3 regions of the Paenibacillus sp. sgz302115 genome follow, and region 2 is predicted to be linked to each of the others. Evidence: riboswitches for the same ligand, from Rfam matches in the RefSeq annotation. Region 2 holds a riboswitch; each other region holds the start of a gene.
The links. A riboswitch is a leader RNA that binds a small molecule or an ion and turns the genes downstream of it on or off. The one in region 2 is predicted to bind cyclic di-GMP.
Positions count from the first base shown of each region.

Region 1: it holds a riboswitch for cyclic di-GMP, as region 2 does, so the genes downstream of both, AC0LWN_RS32390 (transglutaminase-like domain-containing protein) here and AC0LWN_RS26025 (PA14 domain-containing protein) in region 2, are expected to answer to the same signal.
Region 3: it holds a riboswitch for cyclic di-GMP, as region 2 does, so the genes downstream of both, AC0LWN_RS29715 (choice-of-anchor A family protein) here and AC0LWN_RS26025 (PA14 domain-containing protein) in region 2, are expected to answer to the same signal.

Region 1 is NZ_JBVYOK010000044.1:28-4,104, forward strand. It holds partial or broken rRNA gene AC0LWN_RS32385 (16S ribosomal RNA) at 1-55, opposite strand, end outside; gene AC0LWN_RS32390 (transglutaminase-like domain-containing protein) at 435-1,244, opposite strand; cyclic di-GMP riboswitch class I at 1,258-1,338, opposite strand; gene AC0LWN_RS32395 (class D sortase) at 1,424-2,083, opposite strand; gene AC0LWN_RS32400 (GtrA family protein) at 2,114-2,518, opposite strand; gene AC0LWN_RS32405 (glycosyltransferase family 2 protein) at 2,508-3,494, opposite strand; gene AC0LWN_RS32410 (phospholipid carrier-dependent glycosyltransferase) at 3,543-4,077, opposite strand, start outside.
Region 2 is NZ_JBVYOK010000019.1:90,302-94,378, forward strand. It holds gene AC0LWN_RS26025 (PA14 domain-containing protein) at 1-1,962, opposite strand, end outside; cyclic di-GMP riboswitch class I at 1,976-2,055, opposite strand; gene AC0LWN_RS26030 (sugar phosphate nucleotidyltransferase) at 2,191-3,564, opposite strand.
Region 3 is NZ_JBVYOK010000029.1:58,525-62,601, reverse strand. It holds partial or broken gene AC0LWN_RS29715 (choice-of-anchor A family protein) at 1-1,821, opposite strand, end outside; cyclic di-GMP riboswitch class I at 1,903-1,992, opposite strand; gene AC0LWN_RS29710 (YhjD family protein) at 2,798-3,175, shown strand; gene AC0LWN_RS29705 (ASCH domain-containing protein) at 3,523-3,942, opposite strand; gene AC0LWN_RS29700 (RidA family protein) at 3,986-4,077, opposite strand, start outside.

The sequences.
Region 1 (4,077 bases), on a different contig from region 2:
TGTATTAGGCACGCCGCCAGCGTTCGTCCTGAGCCAGGATCAAACTCTCCAATAAGGTTATTGAAAAGAGCGATTCGCTCATTTTGAAACATCTGACGAGAATTTGCATTCTCAATTTTGGAAGTCACTTGCGTGATTTCCGATACTCACTCGTTGTTCAGTTTTCAAAGATCAAGCTCGTTGTTGGCGACGATATTCTCGTCAGCAGCAACTCTTATAATATATCACATTGATTTCAGAAACGCAACAGTTTTTTTCGAAACAACTTATTCAGCTATTTCTTATTAACTTTTGCCGCGCTCTAACAACGCTTAATCATAATACCTCATAACCCTATGAAAAAGCAACCCCTATAAACAAAGAAAAATAACCCACTTAATATTTAAGCGGGTTATCTATGAATTAGGCTAGATTATGAAAACAACTGCTTGTTCTTAGTAGAACTTAGCTGCAGTATATTTGCTTGCATCTTTAGTCAATCCTGCTGTCTGGCTGTTCTTCGCCAATCCTGCATCTACAGTCGTATCAATAATTACCCATTTACCATTAAGGAAGACTTCGTTCCAAGCATGATAGGTAGTAACGTAGCTTGAGTTCCCCATAACCAGCTTAGTAGGGATGCCTTCACTGCGAAGCATGGTAGCAAACAATGAAGCGTAATCGTAGCAGATTCCCTTTTTGGTGAGGAGTGTATTGTCATTGTTAGGGATGTAATCTGTTGAAACATTGGAGGCCAAGGTGTAGTCGTATTTTACGTTAGACACAATATAGTTGTATATCGCTTTTACCTTTGCTTCATCAGTTGTCAGACCTTGCGTTAGTTGCTTAGCCTTCAGAACTGTTGTATCGGAAGAACTCCATTTCACGTTCTGTACGGAGCCCAGATATACGGCATTTGCATTGCTCAGACTGAGATCTACGGTTTCGGAAGAAATCACTTTGTATTTGTTGCCGGTGGTGTTCTCAAGTACAGATACTTTATAAGAACCATTACCTTGCTGCAGCGGGAACGTTTCGGTTTGTCTGGAGGCATAAAGGTTGTAAGTGTAGCTGTTGTTGTCTTTGGTGATCATAAGCTTGACACGCTTGTCCTTAGGGACGGCATAGGATACCGAGATAACACCCTGATCCAATTGCGCTGTATTCAACCAGCCGGTGTCCGTGCTTGCGGCTTCAGCAGATCCTGCTTGAACGGAAGTAGCAACTACAAACAATGTTAGTAATGTAAAAAAGAATTTCTTCATGGATAAAACTCCTTTCGGTAGCTGGCTGCCATCCTTACGGGAAGGCCCTTTAGCTTTGCGTCCCTATCTTTCGATAGGTTTGCCGTTATCGTGTTTAGCTTTTATAGTTATATAGTACCATATCTATCTCTATATTCAAGACCCAAATCACTAGATTCTCACTATTTTTAGTTGAATTTTTATATAACTAGCTTAGCATGCACGATCAGCCGGTGGGTTGGATTGACCAATGGATCGCATGTAATCAGGGTGAGTATTTTGTCATCGTTATGCCCATTTAGCACGGAAATGTCTGTAGGCTCCACGATAGAGATATCATAAACGACGTATTTGAAATCCTGCTCGCTTGTTTTGACGGAAATGGTGTCACCGATCTCAACTTCATTCAATCTATTGAAGAGTCTCCCCGTTGTTCTTGATCTGTGGGCTGCAATTGCGGCATTGCCAACCTCGCCGATCGGAGCTGTCTCCTTCATATGGGCGGCGGCGTGCTTCATGTTGGCTTTGGTTGCCCCTTCAAGGATAGGCAGCTTCAGGTCGATTTTGTCAATTTGGATAATTCCGATGATCTTGCCGCCTACCTGGATGTCCGGAGCTGGCGATTCAGTTGCTTCAGCCTGTTCATTCGTGGATGATTCCTCTGACAGCAGCTTGGTGACTGCCGCATAGGGCTTGCTCAGGTCTGACCCTGACGGCGGAGCGGGCGTAACTTCACTATAGGCCTGTTCGGCTTCTTCCAGCAGCTTCTGCTGCTCCCAATCGTTGTACCACTCGTTCGCTTTTGGATACAGCATGATAAGAATCCCCGCAAGTATAAGCAGAAAAGAGAACTTACGCATGAACATCACCTCCGTTTAGTTATGATAACCTCAGAATACCCATTTGCGGCTTCCAAAAAAATTGATAATTACGGTCACGAAGGTGACCAGCACTTTGGCAATCAGCACCTGTACACCAAAACGGTCCGTCAGCAAGTGCATCAGCAGCACCGAGATCCCCAGCACAGCCAGGTTAAGCACAATAAACCTCACAAGCTGCATCCGGTCAAAGCTTTCCTTGCTTCCCCTGTCCTGGTCACGGAAGGTCACTTTTTTATTCCAAAAAAAGCTGTTGGCTGTACCTGCACTATACGAAATAATCTGCGCCGGCGTGTTCATCATTCCAAGGGAATGCAGCAGTGTAAATACCGCAAAATCAATCAGTGTGTTCAGCAGGCCTACTGCATTGAATTTTAAAAACTGGATGAATCCCGCGTTCAGCTTTTTATCTGACATAATCCTTTTCCTTCCGCTTGTCCAGGCTCTCTATGTCAGCCTCTGTATTGTAGCCCCTGGTCTCACGCACGATATACAGCGGTCTGTCCTTCGATTCATCATAAATCCGCCCGATGTATTCCCCAATCACACCAAGGAGCATCAGGACAATACCGTTAAACAGCAAATTCACGCCCACAATAGAGGCCCAGCCGGGGACGGTCCAAGAGGTGAACACCTTCTGGAACAAAACAAAAAACAAATAAAGAAAGCTGGAGAACGATAGAAAAAAGCCGACGTATGACGCAATTTTTAGTGGTTTATGCGAAAAGGAGGTGATGCCGTCCAGCGCAAACCGGATCATTTTCTTCAAAGGGTACTTGGTTTCACCTGCAAAACGCTCCTCACGCACATATTCCACCATCGTCTGCCGGAAGCCTACCCAGCTCACCAACCCTCTGACATAACGGTTCTTCTCCTTCAAGCCACGCATTACATCACACACTTTGCGGTCGATCAAGCGGAAATCCCCTGTATCCGTGGGAATATCCACACTGGTCATGCTGCTGAGCAGACGGTAGAACATCTTGGCGGTTGCTTTTTTGAAAAAAGTCTCTCCGTGGCGTTTGAGCCGCTTGGCGTAGACTACCTCGTAGCCCTCTTTCCACTTCGTGATCATCTGCAAAATGACCTCAGGCGGATCCTGCAGATCCGCATCAATCACCACAACCGCATCGCCTTCAGCATAATCCATCCCCGCCGTTATCGCTACCTGATGCCCGAAGTTACGCGAGAAGTCGATCAGCTTGACATGCTCGTCACGGCTGCTGACCTCATGCATAATCTCGACTGTCCGGTCCCGGCTCCCGTCATTGACGAAGACCAGTTCGTAGGAATCGCCGCATTCGTCCATTACCTTTTTGAGACGCTCGTACGTATGCTGAATGACTTCCTCCTCATTGAACATGGGGACAATTACACTGTATCTGGCTTTCACTGTCGTTCCTCCTAATTTTTTGTGAGCTTGTGCTAACTGAATCGCCGGCTAGAATACCCAAGAAGGGAACCAGCGCAGCATCACCTTCACGTAGTCTTCGCTAACCTGCATACCTGACAATACAGGGTAAAACATTACAAAGAGCAGCGCCGCAACAGCGACATATGCATACCGCCAGGTTTTTGCCTGGGGGTACTTACTGTCAAGCAGCTTCAAGATATAGACGATTGCCAGAATCATGAACGGCACCATTGCGAAATAATGGTAAAGGAATGTCTCGCGCGGTACCAGCATCCAAGGCACATACTGGGAGAGGAAGCCGATCCAGATCATGTACAGGCTCTTGTCTTTACGCTTCACTGTCAACCAAAGCGAGGCCAGCAAGGCGAAGATTCCTGTCCACCAAATCAGTGGATTCCCCATAGTAACGATGCTGCTCACCTGTCCTTGCGGCAGGCCTTCGCCACCGCTGAAGAACCAAACCGGACGTTTCATAAACGGCCATTCCCACCACGATGAAGCAAACGGATGTGTGGCGACAAGCTGGCTGTGATAATTGTACATGTTCTTTTGCGCTTCGATC
Region 2 (4,077 bases):
ATTGAAGTATTCCGCCTGCAGTCCGTTCGCAGCCGGAGCTGGCGCACTGAGGACGGGCGGCGTTGGCGCTGCTGTCGGAACCGGTACTGTAGTTGGTGCTGGCGCTGCTGTTGGTGTCGATACTGGTGTTGCTGTTGCCGTCGGTACTGGTGTTGGTGTTGCTGTTGGTACTGGTGTTGATATTACCGTTGGTGTCGATACTGGTGTTGGTACTGCTGTCGTTGCCGGTACTGGTGCTGCCGGTGCCTCCGCACCCATCTCCGATGAAGATGTGCTTTCACTGGCAGCCGGCGTATTTACAAACAAGGCACTGGCCGGAACCGTTACCTTCGCCTGGCTTGGGCTTTGCCACATCAGGCGGATATTGGCATCGCCCGCGTTCTCGTAATATTCAACCTTGATATCGTATAGTTGACCCGCCTTTAAGGCGATGCTTCCGGTCCGTTCGGTTCCGCTCTGCTTCATCCAACTGTCGATTACGGGTGTGCCGTCAATATAGACGCGGATACCATCATCCGAGGTGGTATAGAATTGATAAGTCTCACTGTAAGAAGGCTTGATCTTGCCGGTCCAGCGGATGGAGAAGGCATCCACACCGAGCGCCGGGTCAGGTGCAGCCTGACGCCAGTTAAAGTTGACCGCCGCATCGTTGCGTACCAGGACAGGCGTACCTGAAAGTGTCATGTTCTTGAAGTACTCACCCTGAAGACCATTCAAGACTGGCGCTGGCGCTTGTGCCGCATCATCGCTGTACGGCGTTGGCGTCGGCTTTACAGTAGGTGCTGGCGTTGGTGTTGCCGTTGGTGTTGCCGTTGGCTTCGGTGTTAGTGTTGGTGTCGGCGTCGGTGTTGGTGTCGGCGTCGGTGTTGGTGTCGGCGTCGGTGTTGGTGTCGGCGTCGGTGTTGCTGTCGGTGCTGGCGTCAGTGTCAGTCCCGCTTTGTATTTGTCACGGGTCAATGTATATTTGTCATTCATGAAGCTTTTAATAGTATCGGTACTGTTGTTCTCGTAGAGCATTTTGCCCCAGCTCATCATGTATACCCAGTTTTTCTGGGATAGCTGCAGCTTTGCCGTGCTTGGCATTTGACCATTTTCACCGATAGCAATAGGTTTGCCGTTAGCAAGGCTCAGCAGGCTGTCATGATAAATATTCATATAATCATTATCATATATGTCTGCCGCAAGAACATCTACCTTGTCAGCGCCCGGATAAGTCAGGGCATAAGGGTCGGACCAGGCATTCGGGGCATTCGGGTTCCATACCCACAGCAGGTTGTTTAATTTATGAACGCCTACAAAGCGGTCATACATAATATTCCATAGTTTGGGGAAGTTATTTTTCTTACCCCACCAGAACCAGTTGCCGTTCATTTCATGATAAGGTCTCCAGAGTACTGGAACACCTGCATCCCGCAAGCTTTTGAGCGAGACCGCTACTTTGTCCAGATCGGCGATCAGGCTGTTGTATTGAGTGGTTCCCGGTGTTACATACTTATCGAAGTCCGCTTGGCTCAAAGTCTTCTGGACGTTAGCCCATTGATATGAAGTGCCGGGCAATTGCTCATGGAAGGTCATAGCGACGATTCCGCCATTTTTATACCAGTTGATCGCGCTGTTCACTACATTCCGGCGCTGCGTGGCTGCAGTGCTCTCCGATTGGCCGCTGATCACGCCCAGCTCATAGCCGTGAAGGGCAGCAAATTGTCCGCTTGTTCCCTTAAGCTTGTTGCTGAATTCATCGGGACTCTCCAGGTAGTCATGCTGTCCGGTGATGATGCCTTTTCCTGTAATGGAATAGAGATCGCTAAGCAGCTTGACCGCCCCCGGGGAGGCGTCGGGATTGACCGGAGCTGAAGGACTTGCGGCAGCCTTCGCGGATACAGGCGCAATCCCTAATGCAGTCATAAACAGGGCAATGGACAAAACAGCACTCAAAAAACGAAAATTACGGTAAGTTGTCATCATTCTTCTTCCTTTCGGTAGCCAGGCTGCCACTCTTTCGAAGGCCCTATAGCTTTGCGTCCCTACCTTTCGATAGGTTTGCCTTTTTCGTTTTGAAGGAATAATCCCTCTTACCGTAAGTATCGTCTCTAGCATTTTATAGTTTAGAGTAAAAATGAAATTTTCTTAATAAATGGTTCTTAATACCTGTTTTGGATTTGTAACAATTGGGTAAATAGATTAATTCGCCTATGAAATGAACTGATGCAGGGCGATATCCTCCCAGTCCAGAGTAATGCGAATATTGTCCTCCTCCACCAGCTCCGAGCCGGTCTGGACTTCAATAAACTCCACATCCGTCAGAGCCAGAATCGCATGTTTGGTGCCTTCCGGTATGCGGACTACGTCCCCTGCTTTCACATTATGCTTCTGCTCATTCAGCACAATGCTCGCCTCACCGCTGACGATGGTCCAGATTTCACTGCGCTTGTGGTGGAGCTGATAGCTGATATTTTTACCCTTGGATATGAAAATCCGCTTGGTCAGCACCTCATTGCCCTCATCATATTTCACGTAATCAATAACCTTGTAGTGGCCCCAGCGGCGTTCCTCGTACATCGGTCTTTGTTCAAAAGACTTCAGCACTTCCTTGATGCGCGGGCTTTCCGCTTTATGGGTTACCAGGATGCCATCCGGGCTGGCAGCGACAATCAGGTCCTTGGCTCCAATTACAGTAATTGGAATATCAAGCTCGTTGATCAGGCTGGTTCCTTCGGAATCGGCGGTCACAAAACCTTTGCCCACATGGTTGCTGCTCATTTCTTCGGTCAGCGTATTCCACGTGCCCAGGTCCTTCCAGAATCCGGCGTAGGGCTGTACGACAATATTCTCTTCCTTCTCTACCACTTCGTAGTCAAAGCTGATGGAGGACAGCAATTTATACTGCTTCTGCAGCTCCTCATAGTTCAGAGGCAACCCTTTCCGCTGCAGAATATCAAGCAGATATCCAAGCCGGAAAGCGAATACGCCGCAGTTCCACAGTGCGCCGCGGCTGATCAGCTCCTCGGCCAGGACACGGTCCGGCTTCTCCTGGAAGTGGCTTACCTGCATATAGCCGCTTGCCCCCGCCTGATCGCCGGTAGGAATGATGTAACCGTATTTCTCCGAAGCAAGCTCAGGAACAACGCCCATCAGCGCTAGATTCGCGCCGCTCTCCTGCATGGTTGCCTCAAGCTGGATTACCGTGTCAAAAAATGAAGTCTCCACATACGGATCAACCGGAAGAATAGCCACGGTCTCACTTGGAGACACCCCGCTCATCGAATACAGATAGGCAGCCGTCAGGGCGATGGCCGGAAAGGTGTCGCGGCGTTCAGGCTCCACAATGATTGGTACCTCTGCGCCGAGCTGGCTCTGAATCATCTCCACCTGGCTGCGGCCGGTAGCCAGGTAGGAGGATTCCGCCATTCCTGTCTCCTGCAGTTGTCTCCATACACGCTGTACCATAGATTCCGGTTCACCGGCCGGGCTTTCCAGTACCTTCAGAAATTGCTTCGAACGTGAATCGTTGGACAAAGGCCAGAGCCGTTTACCAGAACCGCCTGATAGAAGTACCAGTTTCATTAGTGAACCCTCCCATTTATATGTTGTCGCGAAAATATTGGATTGTTATTGTGGGCTTCGATGTGTGAAGAAGCTTAAAACCGGGCTGTTGCGGGAGTCACTGCAAGGAATGTTTGGACTTTCGGCCGGCTGTTGTCTCCAGATTTCCTGATTTAAACCGCTGATAGCGGTAGAAATCCGGAGACAACGGCGGACGCTACGCTCCTACAGTTCCAAAATTCCTCTCCGTTCCTTCCCTTAACAGCCTATTTGCTCGCTTCACCCGGAGGCGAAGCTCACTTCTAAAGATCCGGGCATTGCCGCTTGCTTGGCGGCAGGTTTGGGCTTTCGGCCGCTGATAGCGGTAGAAAGCCGCAGACAGCGTATGCTTCCGAAGCTGTTAAGAACGCTTGTTGTACTAAGCGCCCTGTTTGCATCAAACCTTAGCTCACTTCACCCGCAGGCGAAGCTCCCTGCTAAAGATTCGAGCATTGCCGCTTGTTGGGCGGCAGCTAGGGGCAAGAGCGTCAAAGA
Region 3 (4,077 bases), on a different contig from region 2:
TGTCTGCGTTGGTGTTGGTGTCGGCGTCGGCGTTGGTGTTGGTGTTGGTGTTGGCGTTGGTGTCGGCGTTGGCGTCGGCGTCGGCGTTGGTGTCGGCTCCGGCGTTGGTGTCGGCGTTGGTGTTGGTGTCGGCGTTGGCGTCGGCGTCGGCGTTGGTGTCGGCTCCGGCGTTGGTGTCGGCGTTGGTGTTGGTGTCGGCGTCGGCGTTGGTGTTGGCGTCGGCTCCGGCGTTGGCGTTGGCGTTGGTGTCGGCGTTGGCGTTGGTGTCGGCGTCGGCGTTGGTGTTGGTGTTGGTGTTGGCGTCGGTTTTGGCGTCGGTGTCGGTTTCGGCGTCGGCGTCGGTTTTGGCGTCGGCGGTGGTGTCGGCGTCGATGTTGGTGTTGGCGTCGGCGTCGGCGTCGGTTTTGGTGTTGGTGTTGGTGTTGGCGTTGGTGTCGGCGTCGGCGTTGGTGTCGGCGTCGGCGTTGGCGTCGCCGTCGGTTTTGGCGTTGCCGTTGGTTTTGGCGTTTCCGTCGGTTTTGGCGTTTCCGTCGGTTTTGGCGTCGGCGTCGGTTTTGGCGTCGGCGTTGGTTTTGGCGTCGGCGTTGGTTTTGGCGTCGGCGTCGGTTTTGGCGTCGGCGTTGGTTTTGGTGTCGGCGTCGGTTTCGGCGTTGCCGTCGGTTTTGGCGTTTCCGTTGGTTTTGGCGTCGCCGTCGGTTTTGGCGTCGGCGTTGGTGTTGACGTCGGTGTTGGCGTCGGCGTCGGTTTTGGCGTTTCCGTTGGCGTCGGCGTCGGTTTTGGCGTCGCCGTCGGCGTCGGCGTCGGTGTTGGTGTCGGTGTCGGTGTCGGCGTCGGTGTCGGCGTTGGTGTCGGTGTCGGCGTTGGTGTTGGCGTCGCCGTCGGTGTCGGCGTCGGCGTCGGCGTCGGTTTTGGCGTCGGCGTTGGTGTTGGCGTCGGTGTCGGTGTCGCACTCGGTGTTGGTGTTGGCGTTAAAGGTGGTTCCGTTCCCTGGTACGGATAATGGTGCATCTGCACATGTCCGTTGAACGATTTTGCAATGAGTGTGCCGTGCAGTTCCGCATAATCATAGTACACTTCGGCCCGTGGCGCTAATATAGTGCCATTAATGGTTGTGTTGCCAATTTTCAAATCAGTGGCTTCATAAAAATTAAATAATACCTTATTGGGATTGCTCCCATCAATTTGAAAGCTCGGGATTTTCACTGAGGTCCCGCTTACATTGATAACAACCGTTGCATTCCCCGTTATATTGAACACCATATTATTGGTCGCTGCCCAATCGGCTGCAGTCATATTTATAACATTGTAGGGCTTTGGGGCATTGATGGTTATTTTTCCATAATCCCTGACAAAGGGCTGTGTCTGCGGCAATGCGGCCAGCTCGCTCGAACGCCCGATCAAAAACTGCTCCTCCGCTGCGAAATCAATCGGTGTATCTTTTCGCGAGCCCCCCTGAAGTGTAGTGCTTGAATCAGCCGTTAGAGTACCACCGTATACAGTTGTTCCATGAACAGTCCCATTCGAAAAAGTAATGTTCTTGCCGGCGATAAGCACGTCTCCGCCCGGGGCATCCTTGGATACACCGTACCCCTGCAAAGTAATATTCCCTGCGGCCGCGAGCCTTCCATGAATCTGATCGTATGACTGCGTAAAATCCCCAAAGATAAAAGCATTAAAATTGCCGGCTACCCCCAAAACCGGTGTAGGAGTATAGGGCATACTGGCCGCTGCTTTAACCTCCCATCCCCCAGTAATCACACTGCCTACTGTCAGCATTCCTGCCAATAGCAGAGCTGCCGTCTTTTGCATTTTTTTCTTCAATCGCATGCACCTCCTATTAATTACTCTATGATTTCAAGAAAAAACTATAACAACAAAAAGACCGCCAAGAAGGGTTAGCTTCACGGCGGCCGGACAATCATAACCTGTCTAGCAGGCTTTAGATTCCTGACTTTGCGTCCCGTTCTTTCGAACGGTTTGCGTTTTACATGATCGTATGATTTTTTTAAATTTCAGATAGTCTATGATATTTGTTACTTTCGACCTAATGTCAGTTTAGCCGCTCCACCTCCATATTGTCAATCTATTCCTTTTTATTTTTTTGGAAGCTTGGATGAGAAAATCCGCTGCAAACCGCCATGCATAAGGATTAACCAGCTTGATCCAGTCTGAAACAGTGTTCAACAACGGCGTATCCGGTAGCTTCTTCTGCTTCATGTAATCTTCTCGTTATTCGAAACCACTAATTTTCATTATTAAAATTTAGTCTTTTTGAACTATTTGTCGAACATTGCTGCGTGAAGTCCAACCATCCTTATAATGCAAAAAAACTGTCGCCGAAAGTTACCGGCAGCAGTTTTTCAAAAGATAAAAATTTATATGTTTTACCCCATAAATTATCCTTATCTTTCTGGAGAAACGGAAGCCGTTTCTTCTTGTCGACATCTATGTATGCTATATGCGCTATCGTGTCCAGGCAATGCGGATATAGCGGGTTTGCATTTTATAACAGTTGCATCCAGCCAATCATGGACACCCAAAGCGGAATACTCAGGAGCAAACCGAATACCAAACCACGGCGGAGACTTCCTTCATGAATCATCACAATTCTCCTTTTGAGGTGCTTTATTTTTTCAAGCTTCAATCTTTAATATTTCAATTTTAATATAAAATAATTCTTCTGATTTTATTGTGAAATTTATCACATTTATCGACTTGTTTTAAAATACTATTGATTATTTTTTGAAGGCCGGGTTACAATGCGAATATACGTTCTCTTTATGAGGTGATGAATCCCATGCATAGGGTGGAGAGTACAGACAATACGCTGGTCAAATCTTATATTATGCTGCCGCTGATTATATCGGCTTTTGAGCGCGATGCTGCCATTCTGTCCAAGGAGCTGCGCACCCCCGCCCCCTACATAGAGGTTCTTAATACAGCCGCGAATGCGGCAACCGCTGATCTGCGTGATGTGCGTGCTGAAATGAGAACACGGGGCGTCAAGGTCTACGAACAACTACGGCGGGAGGACGGTATGGAGGTCAAATTTGTCTGCCGGGGGTATCATGAGCGGATGCTGCTGCTGGACCATATCATTGCCACTCAGGCCACGATCCATATGCGCAAATACCTGAAGCTGGATATCTCCAGTTCCCGGATGCGAAGCAGCTAAATGCCTTATTTTCTCACAAAAAAAGGCCCCGCCATAAAAGCCGGCAAGACCATAAGTGGATAACAATCACATTAATACCTTCCAATAGCCCAGCGAGCCAAGAATAACAATCAGCGCTACAGGATATAGAATTTTTCGGCTCACCTTGTCCTTAAACGTAAAAAACAAGCAAAGCATACAAAGCCACGCAATAAGAAGACTTCCCATTCCTTATGCATACGCCCTTTCCTGTGTATCCGGATTAGCTCCTGGCGCAAGACTGCGCTTCAAAACATATATACTAAGATTACCCGCGAGCTAACCCAATCATACCACTAAACAGCTTGGATAGCTCCCCAAAGAGAATACTACTCCCTCTCCGGGACAGGGTGCTCCCAGAAACTCAGCCGTCCTTTAGCAGGTATGGGGTCAGCAAGCAAATCTGCACCTTCCAGCTTCCAGGCAAACCGCCCTTCAGCATAATCGCCAAAAATATATTCATTGCCGCCCGGCCAACCCTCCCCGGCATTCTCAGGAGTCACCTCATGGCACTCGGTAAGGCGGCATGTGGCGATAATGGCTCCGGCGGGCAGATTGTCAGCGGTGAATCCGTGCCGGGCCAATACCGATTTATACGGCTCTTGTCTGCACACGGACTTGTCTATGCCCATCCCGGCATGAATAGCCAGTTCACCGCGATAAGATGTTCTCCATGAACGGGTTTCGAATTGCTTTTCTCCAAGAGCGGCCAATGTCGCCCAGGGCTGCCGGATCGTCAAGCATCTCATTGTCGCCGCCTCCTCACCCTAACAAAAAATGCAATCCAAAGCTCTATAAGCTCCCGGCGGCGATGGCCTCAATCTCAATCAACAGATCATCCCTGATCAGCTTGCGGACTTCAACTGCTGAGCTGGCCGGCGGAT